One region of the Sporosarcina sp. FSL K6-1540 genome, then DNA from elsewhere that is predicted to be linked to it. Evidence: riboswitches for the same ligand, from Rfam matches in the RefSeq annotation. Region 1 holds a riboswitch; the other holds the start of a gene.
The links. Region 1 has a riboswitch for cyclic di-GMP ahead of MKY15_RS04285 (ATP-binding protein). Riboswitches for the same ligand answer to the same signal wherever they lie in the genome.
Positions count from the first base shown of each region.

Region 2: it holds a riboswitch for cyclic di-GMP, as region 1 does, so the genes downstream of both, MKY15_RS19300 (response regulator) here and MKY15_RS04285 (ATP-binding protein) in region 1, are expected to answer to the same signal.

Region 1 is NZ_CP152018.1:959,399-967,247, reverse strand. Features, by position in the region: gene MKY15_RS04300 (SpaA isopeptide-forming pilin-related protein) at 1-2,481, shown strand, start outside; gene MKY15_RS04295 (hypothetical protein) at 2,771-2,899, opposite strand; gene MKY15_RS04290 (response regulator transcription factor) at 2,956-3,600, opposite strand; gene MKY15_RS04285 (ATP-binding protein) at 3,600-4,808, opposite strand; cyclic di-GMP riboswitch class II at 4,861-4,942, opposite strand; gene MKY15_RS04280 (CalY family protein) at 5,541-6,155, shown strand; gene MKY15_RS04275 (hypothetical protein) at 6,473-7,144, shown strand; gene MKY15_RS04270 (signal peptidase I) at 7,092-7,703, shown strand; gene MKY15_RS04265 (hypothetical protein) at 7,737-7,849, shown strand, end outside.
Region 2 is NZ_CP152018.1:4,097,721-4,105,569, forward strand. Features, by position in the region: gene MKY15_RS19280 (manganese catalase family protein) at 1-741, shown strand, start outside; gene ytzI (YtzI protein) at 934-1,086, shown strand; gene MKY15_RS19290 (hypothetical protein) at 1,749-1,979, opposite strand; gene MKY15_RS19295 (hypothetical protein) at 2,276-2,674, shown strand; cyclic di-GMP riboswitch class I at 2,888-2,973, shown strand; gene MKY15_RS19300 (response regulator) at 3,055-3,372, shown strand; gene MKY15_RS19305 (collagen-like protein) at 4,286-4,765, shown strand; gene MKY15_RS19310 (hypothetical protein) at 4,935-5,141, opposite strand; gene MKY15_RS19315 (hypothetical protein) at 5,134-5,406, opposite strand; gene MKY15_RS19320 (Rrf2 family transcriptional regulator) at 5,958-6,461, opposite strand; gene MKY15_RS19325 (carboxymuconolactone decarboxylase family protein) at 6,673-7,116, shown strand; gene MKY15_RS19330 (FMN-dependent NADH-azoreductase) at 7,281-7,849, shown strand, end outside.

The DNA of each region.
Region 1 (7,849 bases):
ACGAATAAGATTATTAAAGGGGCAGTCGAACTTAAGAAGGTCGACAAAGAAAATACGGAAATCACGCTTGAAAATGCAGTATTTGAGTTGCAAGATGCAACTGGAAAAGTGCTTGAACAAGGTTTGACAACAGATAGCGACGGAAAAATCATTAAAAATGGTTTAAATCCAGGCAGCTATCAGTTTGTTGAAACGAAAGCGCCATTCGGTTATAAGCTAGATCAGACACCAGTTCCATTCAAGATTGTACAGTCTCAAAATACGATTCTTGAATTGACGGCAACGAATGTAATGATTTTAGGATCCGTAGTCCTCACAAAAATTGACGAGGACAATTCCGAAACAACATTGGAAGGCGCAATCTTTGAATTACAAGATGCAACAGGTAAGAAAATTCAAGGTGGAATTTCAACGGATCAAGACGGTAAAATCACTGTCCCTAACTTAAAACCAGGAGCTTATCAGTTCGTAGAAACGAAAGCACCTGCGTACTATCAACTCAATCCAAAACCGATTGTCTTCAATATTGAAATTGGAGCAACTTCAATTACAACATCAGTCGAAGCACCAAATAAATTGGTAACTGGTTCAGTTGAATTATCGAAAGTCGATAAAGATAATGCTGAATTGGTAATAGAAGGTGCAGAATTTGCACTGCAAGATACTGATGGGAAAGTACTTCAATCGGCATTGAAAACTGACAAAAATGGCAAGTTGCTTGTTACTGACTTGAAACCGGGTAGCTACCAATTCGTAGAAACGAAAGCACCATTCGGTTATGTGTTAGATGAAACACCAATTTTGTTTACAATTGAAAAAAGTAAAACAACAGCTGATGTCAAAGTGGTGACAGTCAAAGCAGAAAATGAATTGACGACGGGCTCTGTAGAGTTAACGAAGGTCGACAATGAAGACCCGACAAACACATTGTCAGGTGCAGAATTTAAATTGCTAGATATAGAAGGTAAAGTACTAGAAGAAGGCTTACTAACGAATGAAGTAGGTAAAATCGTTGTAGACAACTTGAAACCTGGTAAGTATCAGTTTGTCGAAACAAAAGCACCTTTTGGCTACGACTTAGACCCAACTCCAGTTGAGTTTACGATTGACAAAGGTCAATCTGAAGTGCTCCAGATTTCAACAGACAATAATTTGACGCGTGGCTCTGTTGAACTCGTTAAAGTGAACAGCGATAACAATGCAGTCACTCTAGCGGGTGCAGAGTTTAAATTGCTAGACGAAAAAGGTGAAATGCTCCAAGAAAACCTACCAACGAATGCTGATGGGAAATTGGTTGTAAATGAATTAAAACCAGGAAAGTATCAGTTCGTGGAGACGAAGGCGCCTTTTGGCTATGAATTAGACGATACACCAATTAATTTCACGATTGACAAAGGTCAAACTGAAACGCGTGGATTGGAAATTCCGAATACGATCATTAAAGGCTCAGTTGAATTAACGAAATACGATAAAGACAATAATGGTGCAATTTTAGCAGATGTTGAATTTGAGTTGCAAGATGAAAAAGGTAACGCGATTCAAGTAGGATTGGTAACGGATGAAACTGGTAAAATTGTTGTAGACGAATTAAAACCAGGTAACTATCAGTTTGTAGAAACGAAAACACTATTTGGTTATGATCTGAATGCAACTCCAATCAAATTTACAATTGTCCTAGGACCAACTGCTGTAGAAACAGTAGAAGCCTATAACGAATTATCAACAGGCTCAGTTGAACTTACAAAGCGTCCCGAACATAATGGGAATGGAACACTTACAGGTGCAGTCTTTAAACTGCTAGATGCAGAAGGCAACACGTTGAAAGAAGATTTAACGACAGATAAAGATGGTAAACTAGTTGTAGATAATTTAAAACCGGGTAACTACCAGTTTATCGAGACAAAAGCTCCAACTAATTATATTCTAGATACTACACCAGTAAAATTTGAAATTATTAAAGGTCAGACAGTTACGGTACAGGTAATTAAAACAAATAAATATAATCCGTATTATCCACCGGTCGACCCAGGCAAACCGAGCGACCCAGGCAAACCGAGCGAACCAGGCAAACCGAGCGAACCAGGCAAACCAAGTGAACCAGGCAAACCAAGTGAACCAGGCAAACCAAGTGAACCAGGCAAACCAAGTGAACCGGGCAAACCAAGTGAACCGGGCAAACCAAGTGAACCAGGCAATCCAGTTGAACCAAGCGAACCGGTTGAACAAGAGAATCCGGGCGTACCGGGTAACCCAAGCAATCCAAGCAATCCAAGTAACCCAAGTAACCCGAGCAATCCAAACAATCCAAGTAATCCGAGTAACCTAAGTAATCCCGATTTAGTGACTCCAAGTAAAAAATTACCTCAAACGGGTGAAGCATTCCCAATCGGTTCAATGGCGACCGGTTTTGGAATAATTCTACTTGGAGCTTGGATGTTCTTTAGACGAAAAAAATCTCGCAAAACGCAAAGTGAGATTTAACAATAAGATAGCCCTATGCAAAACCAGTTCGCTTTAAAGGGACTGGTTTTGTTTTTTTTGTTGAATTTTAGAAGGACAAAGAGCTTTATATAGGAGAATTATTCCGCATGACAACATTTAGAATACCCGAAGTGCGAATGCCCATTCGAATCCGTCGGCCGACCAATCATATATCCCGCCACCCAATCATAACCGCCGGGTTGCCGATCATATATCCCGCGACCCAATCATAATCGCGGGGTTGCCGATCATATAACCCGTCACCCAATCATAACCGCCACGCAGCCGATCATATATCCGGCCATCCAATCATAACTGCCGGCCTGCCGATCATATATCCCGCCACCCGATCATAAACTGTCGCCCACCCGAGCATATAGTATTTCAACTGATCGTATCTTTCCACCACTCTATCCAACAGAAAAACTCCCACGAGGTTACTAATCGTGGGAGTTTTTAGCGCTAAACATACATTCAATTCACACTATACGCCACCAAGCCCTTAGCATTGGCATACAATGCCGCGTTTGTTCGATCGGCAAGATTTAACTTTGCTAATACCTGACTGACATGTTTTTTTACAGTAAACTCTGTAATATATAAAGCCTGTGAAATTTGTTTATTTGAATGGCCCATCCCGAGTTCGAGTAAGATCTCCTTTTCCTTCGGTGTTAGCTGTTCGATATGCCTATCATTTTCAAAAGGGCTTTCCTTCGATTTTATCACCAAATCAAACACCCCTGGATCATAATACTTTCTACCTCTGCCGATAACTCCGAGGGCATGGATCAGTTCTTCAGGTAATGCCTCTTTTAATATATAGCCATCGACTCCTATTTCTTTTGCCTGTTTAAAGTCGTGCTCTTCCGTCGATGAAGTTAGCACAACAAATTTACAGGTTATTCCTTGTTGTTTCGCTTCTGTAATTAATTCCAAACCGGATTCATTAGCTAAGCGAAGATCCACTATAGCCAAATCAGGTATAGTGTCATGGAATAGAGTTAGCGCGTCCTTTCTATTTGCTGCTTCACCTAGGATTTCAATTGCTCCATCTATAGTAAGGATAGATGTTAATCCTTTTCTTACTAATGGATGATCATCGACAATAACAATTTGCATTAGCCAATCACCTGGACCTTCTCAAGTATTTTTGCGGTTGGAATTTCGATTTGTATTTCTGTCCCTATCCCGTGTAATCCATTTATCAAAAACGATCCTGCAAAAGTACTTACAAGACGTCTAATATTGAAAAGACCGATTCCTTTTTCCTGCTGGCCTTCGGAAATGTGCGAATTAATTCCGATTCCATTATCATGAATTTCCAATACAGTTTTCTCGTCCAGTATAGATAATCTGAGTTCAATAGCCGTGCACTGGCCATGGCGAACGGCATTTCCGCAAGCTTCACAAATAATTCTATAGATTGCTTGTTTTAGTTCGCTTGATAGTAAAGCTTCATCACCCGTTATCTGATAATCAATTCGTATATCACTTAACCGTGCATACTCGTCCAAATAATTCTTCAGCTGGACTAGAAAAGGCTTTTCACCATTCTTCGTCGAGTTGAGACCGTAAATAGCCAACCGTAGTTCCTTTAGTGTAGTGTTGGCAGATTGTGAAAGAAATTGATATTCATCATTCAACTCAGTACTTGTCATGCCTTTACTTTTTGTTTGTAAACTGTGCAGAGAATATACAATACCGACCAATCTTTGTGAAACACTGTCGTGAATTTCATTGGAGATACGATTCTGCTCCTTAATTACAATCATTTGCTCCTTCATTGAATCTGTATGAATTCTTTCGAGCATTATTTCACTAAGTTCGGCTAAAAACTCAAATGGGCGATTAAAGAGCAATGTTTCTCTAGACTCACTTGAACCGGAAATCTTAACTCCAATCACACCGGTAGTAGTGGAGGTTCTAATTACTTTCATACCGTACCAATCCTCGTTAATCTTACTGACAAACAGTTCTTTCTCCAGGCGTATAGTATTCCATTGTTTTCTTAGGCTAGTTTCAATGTGGGGATTACTCGTAGAAGATGTTAGGTAGCTATTTTGATGATTTACGTCGGTCAACCAAAAGAATGCTTCTCCACTATGTGTAAGCTTGATGATAGCTGCCATTATTTCATTCATTATAATTTGAGGGCTTGAATTATCCATTAGGTGGTACAGCGATATACCGTGCTTCAATGTATCTAGATAGGTATCATTCGTTTCGATTGGTTTATTAGTAGCGCATGCTTGTACCAAATCCAAAGCAGAAGCTTTCTGAGTGTATCCTTCTAATATATCAGCTAGAATCTTTCTGATTTTTGTCACACCCTCTCATTTCATAATAAAAACCCAATCAACTTGAACATAATGTCCAAGTGTAATTAGGTCGGTTGCACCAATAACTCCATACATCCAAGGTGCCCATATAGAGGATGTATTTCACAGTTTCCGTAAATTATATTCTTTTATATAGTTCAGTATAACCAAATTACATTGAATATGACGTCATCTCCTGCGGTTGAAGAGGTTCTTTTTTTTTGTTATTAACTTGTATTTTAGCGAATTAAGACTTTTCAGTTACTTGTTACCTATCAGTAAATCAATATTAAAGGTTACTTCTATAAGATAGAGCTATTACTTCCGAGTGAGCTATTCATTAACAGAAGTAGAAGTGAACTGGTACAAAAGTGCACCGACCCTACACTAAAGTAGAAAATCGAAGTAGACAATCGATATCAGAAAATCACTCTTTAGAGTGAGGATGCCCGCTAGGAATACTCCTATACTAAAAGTAGTTACAAAAATGGTAACGAGCCGAAAAAAGCATTGGAGGAGATTTCCATGAAAAAGTATGACACCTACTAAAGGGGTGTCAAGGATCACAACAGCTGCCAAACTATGAAAATGGTGCATGCAATCAAGGCTACTTTATCAGGTGAAAATGAACTCATACCTTAGAACGAAGAAGAAAATAATTTCTTCCAAGTCGCAGGGAAGAACAAAGAACAAGCATTCAATAAAAGCGAAAAAATACAAACTAATTGGAGGAAATTAAAAATGGGTATTAAACAGAAGCTAGCAATGGGTATCGCAACTGGGGCATTGGCTGTAAGTATGATCGGTGGAGGAACATATGCTTATTTCAACGATGTGGAAACAAGCACGAATACATTCGCTGCCGGTACACTGGATTTATCACTAAAGCCTGAAACAATTATCGATGTAAAAAACATTAAGCCTGGTGACTGGATGAATCGTGATTTTACATTGAAAAATGACGGCACACTCGACATATCCAAGGTATTACTTAAGACAGAGTATTCAGTAACAGACAAAAATGGTGATAATGTAGAAAACTTTGGAAGTCATATCCGAGTTAACTTCATGTGGAACCACGATAAATCAATCACGGGACCGTGGACTGGACTGGACAACGTGGTTTACCAAACAACTCTTGCTGAGTTACAGGGTATGACACCAGATGCCGTTGCAAATAAAGTCTTTGTCCCATACCTTGAAGAAAAAGGCGGTTTAAAAGCCGGCAATTCTGACACGCTGTCCGTACAATTCGAATTTGTCGAGAACGACAAAGATCAAAACGAATTCCAAGGTGATTCTTTAGAGCTTAAATGGACATTTGATGCACAGCAGACAAAAGGGGAAAAGAAATAACATATATCCCGGGAGGAGAGCACTTCTCCTCCTTCCTTTTATTTCATCAATCAACCAATGCTCTTCCTTATATATATTTCTCAACATATAACTCGATTTTATGTTTTGAGGAATATACGTAAGAAAAATCCAGTGGTAAAAAATCGAAAGGCGGGATCAGGTTGAAAACCAGCCGAAGGCGCAAACGTAGGAAAAAGCATCAAGGTCCATTTCTGACTTTAAAATTGGCACTCATATGTTATTTAGTCATCTTTAGCATTAGTTATATTTCGTCTGACACATCCGCATATCTCAGTAGCCAGTCGGAAGTTTCCCAGATGATCACTGCCGAATGGGAAGTTCCGGTTGTACTTACGAATCAATGCGGTGAGGAAATTGAAAAGGATGCTGTAACGGGCGAGGAAATCAAGATCGACCGCGAGAACATAGATAATAAGCCTAAGGAAGAAAACGATAAGGACACGGTATCGGGTGAGGAAACCGAAGTCGACTGCCTAGACAAAGATGATAAGACTAAGGAAAAAGAAGAGCAGGATGCTGTACCAAGCGATGTCGATTGCAAGCGCGAAGATGGTAAGTCTGTTGGAGAAAACGAACAGGATGCTGTATCAAGCGAGAAAATAAAGGCCGACTGCAAGAATATAGATGATGAATCAAAGGAAGAAATTGAAAAGGATAAGGTCATAGAAGGTGAAGATGATAAAGCAGATTCGGATGCTAACAAAGAGAACGAGCAGCAGAAGCCTGAAGATGACGGTCAAAAACAGCCGGACATCAAGGATGGATCTGTTGATGAATCTACTGAAAAGAAACCGGATGAAAAGGATTCTGTAGAAAATAAGGCTCCAGAAGACGGCTCTAAAACAAAGAATGAAGCTGAAGTGAACGCTGTCGTAGAACCAGAAAATAATACAAAGAAAGTAGAAGGTGATACAAATGAGAGAGAAGAAATTAATGAAAAAGAAGAAACGAATGAAGAGGATAAGTAGCATCGTCTCAGGCATATTGATGGTTCTGCTGATTAGTGTCGCTTCCGTAGTGGTCTTCACGAAAATCTCAGGCGGCGAGCCACAACTTTTCGGTTACCAACTAAAAACTGTTCTGTCGGGATCCATGGAGCCGGGAATCCTAACAGGCTCGATCATTGCTGTGAAACCGGCTGAAGATAAAACCAATTTTAAAAAAGGCGACGTCATCACATTCCAGGAAGCAGAAAATATTTTGATCACACACAGGATTACTGAGGTGGTCAAAAGTGGAGACTCCGTACTTTACCGGACAAAAGGCGACAACAACAATGCAGAGGACATGAATCCAGTTCTGTCTGACAATGTGGTAGCAGAGTACACCGGTTTTACAGTGCCTTACGTAGGGTACTTCATTAACTTTACCCAGTCGAAGAACGGTGCGCTTTTGCTATTAATACCCGGATTCCTGCTGCTTATCTACTCGGGGTTTACGATTTGGAGAGCACTTGGAGAAATCGAATTGGCTCCGAAAAAAAAGGTGAATATAGTGGGGGAAGATGGCGGAGAAAGTTCTTCCTGAATCAATCGCTAAGATATGTAAGGAGGCATTATCATGAGCAAACTGTTTCGACTTTTTCCGGTTCTTCTATTGATTAGCGGAATCTGTTTCTTTCCTATGACGAGCGTATTAGCAGATGGTGAAGACAACACGGGCAATGCTGATAT
Region 2 (7,849 bases), 1.6 Mb from region 1:
ATGCAGTACTTTTTCCAAAGCTCCAATTTCAGAGGTAAGGAAACACAATATCGCGACTTACTTCGTGGTGTGTTTTTGGAAGAAATCGCTCATGTTGAACTTGTCCAGAATACAATCAATCAAATGTTAAATGATTCAGGTGAATCTGCTGTACCAGGTAATGCTGGCGTCGATCAAGCACCTCTCGATGATGCCGTTAGACACGCAAATCCTCATCACTACATTATTGGTGCTCAAGCCTCTCTCCCTGTAGATGCTACTGGGAATCCTTGGAACGGTTCTTGGGTTTATAGCCATGGCAATTTGATTAGTGATATGCTCGATAACCTGGTGTTAGAATCAACCGGTGTCTTGCAAAAAACTCGAATTTACGAAATGAGTTCTAACAAAACATTTCGCGAGACATTAGCTTTCCTAATCGTGAGAGATAACGCACATCAGAATGCGTTTGCAAAAGCATTGGAAACGCTCGGCGTTGATTGGGGCAAGCTGTTCCCTGTCCCGAATTACGATATAAATAAATATCCTGAATGCAGAAAATATGTGGAGTTAGGGTATCATAATGCCCAGTTCAATTTCAGATTAGACCCAACTAGAATCGGGGAAATTTTCCAAGGACAGTCCCCTAGCAGAAATAATGGCGAACTTAAAGTTACTCCTCCACCTGCTGGATTCCCGGTTCCTTTACTGCCTGACATGCCAAATGAACATAGTCCAGGTATTCAAGACATGAATAACTAAATTCTTTCAGTCCCTATATAAGGGACTGTTTTTTTATCTCTTCGTGTAACTAACCTCATTAAATAGAACCTCACAGAACTCAGATTTATAGGATTGTTTCCAAACTGTCACCGATCCATAACTGACTAACCTATAATTAAGCAGATTTCGTAGTAAACTTACATTAGATAAAGTCAGAATGGAGACTATCAAATGACAGTTACAACATGGATTTGGATATGGATTTGTATTATTATCTTTGTTTTAGAACTCATTTTCATCTATTTCGTCGTCCATAAAAGTTATCGATATAAACATACGATTGATCCGATTGATGATCATATAGAAGAAATGAATAGAGAGTGAATCGATATAGATTAATGAATTATTTCTATGAAAATTAATTTATACATATAGAGCGGACCGGCATATGACAGTAAAAGTCCTTTCTATCATTTTGACAGCGCATCAAAAATAGTAAGTTGCTGCACCACGGTTAACACTCCCTCACAGAATGTTTGGTGCTGACGAATATACGGATCGTCCTATCGCTAGCACTCCACATCCAATCCCTGGTGCGTCGTTCAATATCTTTCAGCACCTCTAACAGTAACCGGGTTAAAAGTTTGATTATTTCTTCGTATGAGGTCATTCAGTTATCTACTTCGCTTTTTGGTCAGACTATGCGTTCCCACTTATTGCACTAGCTTGTAAATTTGAAATAAACTCCTAAAAAAAACACTTTTAGTTACAGTAACCATGGTACAATCATTCTAAAGGAGGGATATCCTTGAGATACATTCTAAGTGTTATTATTTCGATTCTTGTAATAGTTTTACTGCTTAAGCTAATAGGCGTACTGTAAACAGTCACATTATCTTTAAACTAAAAGTCAGTGGTTTTTTTCCAGGTTCTGCTTCTATATCGCTTAGGTGCCTGGGGGAAGAAATTGATTTCGTTATGATAATATCTAGTCCTCTTCTTAATTTACTGCATATAATGGGTCTCCCATTTCCTCGTACTGTGCGTTAAAGTAACGAACTGTCAGCCTGCAAAAAGCCATTTGTGGTGCTTTCAAATTCCTGTAATAAATCCCTATCTGTGTGATCCTGCGTATTAGGCGCATTCATGAATTTCATAAATGCATATTCTTTAGTCCGTAGATTCGGTTCGGCCTCGTTTAGAATTTCATCCACACTTTCCGCTACAATGACTTCGATATACATTTCTGTTGCCTTTTTATAAGGAGTTGTCTTCAAGTCGTTTTCCTCCACGTTCACCGCTACCAAGCCTTAATGCTCGTTTTTATTACATTCGCAATAAAATAGTTTAATAAGTTTCCATCACATCTGCTACATATTTTGGTCGAACTGCGTACTACATTTTGATGGCTTTCACTGCATTTTCACTTTGCAAAAAAGCAAGAATCCTCAAGGAACATTGAATGTAATAAGCTAATAAAAAGCATAAAGAATATTAAGGTATAGCCAGTCATACATTTAATCAATGTTGTTGTTTGTAATAGATATCAAAGTATTACAGAGGGAGAATAGCTATGAGCGTTGAGTTTGTTTTAATGGCACCAACAGCTCTTCAAGTGTTTAAGGCAGGAGAGTCCAATCCAAAAAAAGTAAAGCGGATTGTTTATGGGCAAGCTACATCTGACGCAAATGGTATAGCCACACTTTATTTCACAGAAAACGGATTATCTAATGGTATTCCATTATTAACAACTATTGACTATGCTGTATCAAGCGTATATTCTACAAATCCTTCGATAAATGCAAGACCGAGAGTACAAATGCGAGAAAAGAATGTTGCTGCAAAATTCGTCTCTGCTAATGTCACAAATAATAGTAGTATAGTAGTACTAGGAATTAATGTATTAGGTTCAGAAAATCCAGTGAGTGGAATTCTTGTAGATTTTATGATTTTAGGTAGCTTTGATAGGTAAGAGAAAGCGACAATAATTTTGAAAAACGTGGATTAACAATGGTTGTTCGAAATTTCCGGGCATAAATCTCAAGATGACTGTGATAAAGACTGCTGATTATTTTTAATCAGTGGTCTTTTCTTTTCGGACAGCACATGTTAATAACCCACCTATTTGCCTACTACTCCTTTGTATTAGACTCTTTCATAAGATTGTTCTATCAAAGTATGTTAGTTTGTATATAGGCAAACTTATCGAAAGGTAAGGACGCAAAGCCAAGGGCCTAATACAACTATTTGTAATGGTAGCCGGTTACCAAGTGTATTGCTTTCTATCACTTGTTAAAAAGGATGAGGATCATTTTCAATAAATCAGTAATGCTCGTAGATGATTCAAAATTCATGAGAAATCTATTAAGAAAGATTATCGTAAGTAACGGTTATTATGTCGTAGCTGAAGCTGGGAGTGGAGAAGATGCTGTGCCTCTTTATAAATCACACTTCCCGCATATCGTTTTATTGGATATCACTTTACCAAATATGAACGGTATCGCTACGCTAAAAGAAATTAAGAAAATAAACCCCAATGCTCGTGTTGTTATGTGCTCAGCCTTAGGGACTCAAGATTTAATAATTGAGGCTTTAGAAAATGGAGCCGCAGATTTTATCGTGAAGCCTTTTTTTGATGGACTTATTACCCAATTAAATAAAATCTATTGAAAAACATAGTACACTAACATAAAAGACCAAGAAATTACGGTCTTTTTTTCATCTTAAATGTACAATTCGTGTTTACTCCATCACTTCCCCCGCCCATGCATCCAACCAATTTAATAAAATCCTAACGCGATTAACAAAGTCAAAATAATGAATGTCCATCCTTCAAACGAGGTCATTACTGTCGCCATAACTTCCAAGCCTCTTGCCTTTTCTCATACAACTCCCGCTGCAACAATGGCTCGTACACCACAACCTTGTAACGGGATGGCCACTCATTTAAAAACCTCGAAGTCAAATTAGCGAAAGCCTACAGTGACACATTCACTTTTCAAATTGGTGGAATATTTGGAGATTGTTTTCATTTAAACCCCTCATAAGCCTTGAGGCATAAGCATTGTTGCTACTATGAATTATTTCGTGCTAGACTAATCAGCCGTTTCGTACGTACGTTCTGCAGGTGTGATAATATGATAGTTTCAGCATCCAGGTACTAATCGACTATGCCACGCCGTTAAAGTAAAGTCGTAGGAAATCTTTTGAATTCGTGTGGTTGGGGGACATTCAGGGGGACACATTAAATGCGGACAGGCGCACGACTTATAACATAATAACAGCCACCTTCTCAATCGAGTTGGTGGCTGTTTTTTTACTCACTTTTCATTTCCCAGCTTTTCAAACAAGTGGTTGACTTTATCACACATTTCTTCAGTTTCACCAGGATCAATCTCTTGTCTATTTCTTTTTTAGTAATCAACAAGGTGTTTGCCCTTCATTTCCTCTTTTGCAAGAATAGGATACTACAGATGGAGGTGAAAGAATGAATTTTAATAACCACTTCTCTAATCGTAAATGTAGTAAATGTCACATCAGTCCATGTTCTTGCAAAAATATATGTAGAGTACCAAGAGTGTTCATGGGGCCAATTAGGGCTATCGGGCAGGCTGGCTCCACTAGTACTATCGGAGCCACATGCGGGTTATGCGAATACGGGTATATTTACAATCTAACTCCTCAAACGGTACCTATAGAAGCTGATGTTTTGTTTGATTCAAATGGATTAATGACACCTGGAATTGTGCATACCCTTGGAACCTCTCAAATTATGATTAACGTTCCGGGAGACTACGAGGTTACTTTCTCTGTATCAGGTACGGAACCTAACCAATTTGCACTGTTTTTAAATGGATCGCTGGTTCCCGGAACAGTCTATGGTTCAGGTGCTGGCACTCAGCAAAACAACGGGCAGGCTATTATTGCCATAGTAGCCAACGATGTTCTTACCCTTCGAAATCATTCTTCTGCTGCAGCAGTTGGTCTTGCGTCTGTGATAGGTGGTACACAAGCTAATGTAAATGCTTCTATTGTCATTAAGATGTTGAATCCCAATGCTTAGGTAGAAATTATTCGGTATAAAACATCTTGGTTTCACTGGATTTTAATACAGGCTTCAACAATCACCTGATGCAAAACTTCTAAAAATAGAGGTGAAAAGTCGGAAGTAATTACTATCCATAGAAGAAACTCAAAAACAAATCGACCTTTCCCTATTCGGATTGGTCGTTTTAATTTACCGGTTCAATTAAACAAGTCGATGCCTCCTTAAACAAACAAACGATTCTAATTTGCGCACCGACAAACTTCAACATGTTCGCTGCATTACAAATGAATGCAATATTCAATAAATTCCTATCCGGTATTATCCCAGATACCAGATTGAAAAGGCGACCTTCTTTCGTCGAGAGGTCGCCTTTACCCTGTTTATTATTCAACACATTCCACTCCGATTATGTCCTCCACCGGCATACGGTCCCTACCGAATGGACTATCGACCGTAATCCACATCGCCTCAACATTTATTTCTTTTATGACAACCATGTAAAAAATGACTTTCCCTTTATCCCACAACTTTACGTGTACTTTGCATTCCCTTTTTTGCGCAACTTCTATTTCCATGCCAGTCGTGGACGGAAAATTTAAAGTTTCCAGTATTTCCGCTTGTATATCCTTGACTGTTTGTTCTGGATCACCCCACAACTTTTCAGTTCCAGTTAGATCAATAAATCATTCATCGTTTCTGTTGTCAAGTAATTGTTTACTATTTGTCTTCTAAATCTTGGATTTTGTGTCACTTAGAAGTAAATTTCGGTCAACAGCGTCATGTAAACCTGCATTTTTCTGTAATTTAAAAGAATCCATATTGAAAAATTTAATCAAAATAGATTCTTTTTATTAAAGCCTGAGTTTACATAAAAATTATTTAATTAGAAACTTAAACATCTATTAAATATACTAAAAAAGATTTAGGGCATCTTGGGATAAGTCTGTTCAAAATCCCTTTTTTACAAGCCGCTAAATGGAAACTGAAATTTTTGAAAGAAGAAAAACAGTAAAGACTTTAAAGGGGTTCGAAAACAATGGATTTGGATTAACCGGTTGTTTGATTGGTCAAGTATGAATAATTCAGGATGAAGATAGTTTTTCAATCCTACCCATTCAGCGTGTTGTATCCAAACGATTTCACATTGAATTTGCTCCCGACTTCCCCATAATAAGTGAACCAGAAACTTCCCCATTTAAATTCACCATTAAACATTGTTGCTATTAGCAAAATATTCACGAGTATCTTTGCGCGATTGTGGGGTTAATACGCGATCAAGCTCTTCATTCAACCAAGTAAGTGACTTGTTACGAAGAATATTGCGCATACTATCTTCTGCTTCGAGCATAACTAAGTTAATCACACAGGGAGAAGCTAGAGCGCATGCTGCATAGTCTTCATCCCGGCATAGGTAGCTATTATTTTTAATATTTTTACATTGAAAAATGGGGGAAGCACCTTCAACAGCTTCAATTACATCCCAAAAAGAAATTTCCGCAGGAGACTTGGCCAGTTTATAGCCTCCTTTTACACCTGGAACAGAACTTACGATACCCGCTTTTGTTAATTTACTAAAAATCTTCGAAAGATAGGTCTCTGAAACGCCTTGAAAAGCGGAAAGTTCTTTAATCCCAATTGTGTCATTAGGAGGAATATCAATTAAATATACCAAGCAATGCAATCCATATTCAACACCAATACTATACTGCATGCAAACACCTGCTTTCTACATATAAAGATTGCTACTAACCATCTTAGGTGGATTTAAAACCCTTGTCAAATATGGAAATTTTCAGCTATTTTTTTTTGTTGACAGCCATAAACTAAAGAGTTATATTGTGGTCATAACCTATCGTCGATTGATGTTATCGACGATAGGTTGTAGAGGCAAGGACAAATTTAGATTCACGGAGGAGATTACTATGAAGGTTAGATTAAATCATATCAGTGCAAGCCCAGGTGCTTTGCAGGCAATGATGAAACTGGAAGGGTTTATTAAGACAAGTGGATTGGATGCTAAGCTATATGAATTCATTAAGATCAGAGCATCACAAATTAACGGGTGCGCTTATTGTATGGACATGCATACACGGGATTCAAGGAAAATGGGCGAGACGGAGCAGCGGATTTATTTACTTAACGCGTGGCGTGAAGTACCCTTTTATTCCGACAAAGAAAGAGTGGTGCTTGAGCTTACGGAAGCTGTAACCCGTATTTCAGAGCAAGGTGTGTCGCAGGATTTGTATGAAAGAGTTCGGGCACATGTGGATGAGGCAGAATATGTGGCAATCATTATGGCGATTAATACCATTAATGCATGGAATCGAATCGCCATCTCCACGGGGATGTTCCCTGAAAAGGAGTAAAGAGAAGCTTACTGAGAATAGTGAAATTTAATAAGAATAACTTTAGGATAGCTCTTACAATTGTATGTCCATTGAAGACCGAGGCCGGTCTTCATGGCTTACCTTAATGAGCATCGCTAATCAATTAAATTCAGGTCCTAGTTAACCTCGAGGAGAAATCAATCATGTCAACCGTCTTATACGTAACCGCACACCCACTAGATAAGAGTGAATCCAATAGTTTGTCTGTAGGTCACGAGTTTATCCAAGCTTACCATGGAGCAAACCCAAACGATGAAGTTATTCATCTAGATCTATATAAAATAGATATCCCGCAACTAGACACCGAAGTGTTAAGTGGTTGGGGCCAATTGAGAAGCGGCAGTTCTTTTGATCAATTGAGCGCGGGTTCTCAGGCTAAAATAGTTCGTTTGGGTGAACTGGTTGATCAATTTCTCGCTGCAGATAAAATCGTCGTCGTCAATCCAGTTTGGAATTTCTTATTCCCACCTGTATTGAAAACTTATATTGACGCCATATGTGTACCAGGAAAAACAGTTAATTATACGCCAGAAGGCTTTATTGGCTTAGCATCTGACAAAAAACTGCTTCATATTCAAGCTTCCGGCAGCGTGCTCTCCGAGGGACCAGTGGCAGGGTTCGAATTCAGCCACCGATACTTAACAGCTGTATCTAAATTCATAGGTATACCTTCAATTGATATTATTTATATCGAGGGTATGAGCGCTGCACC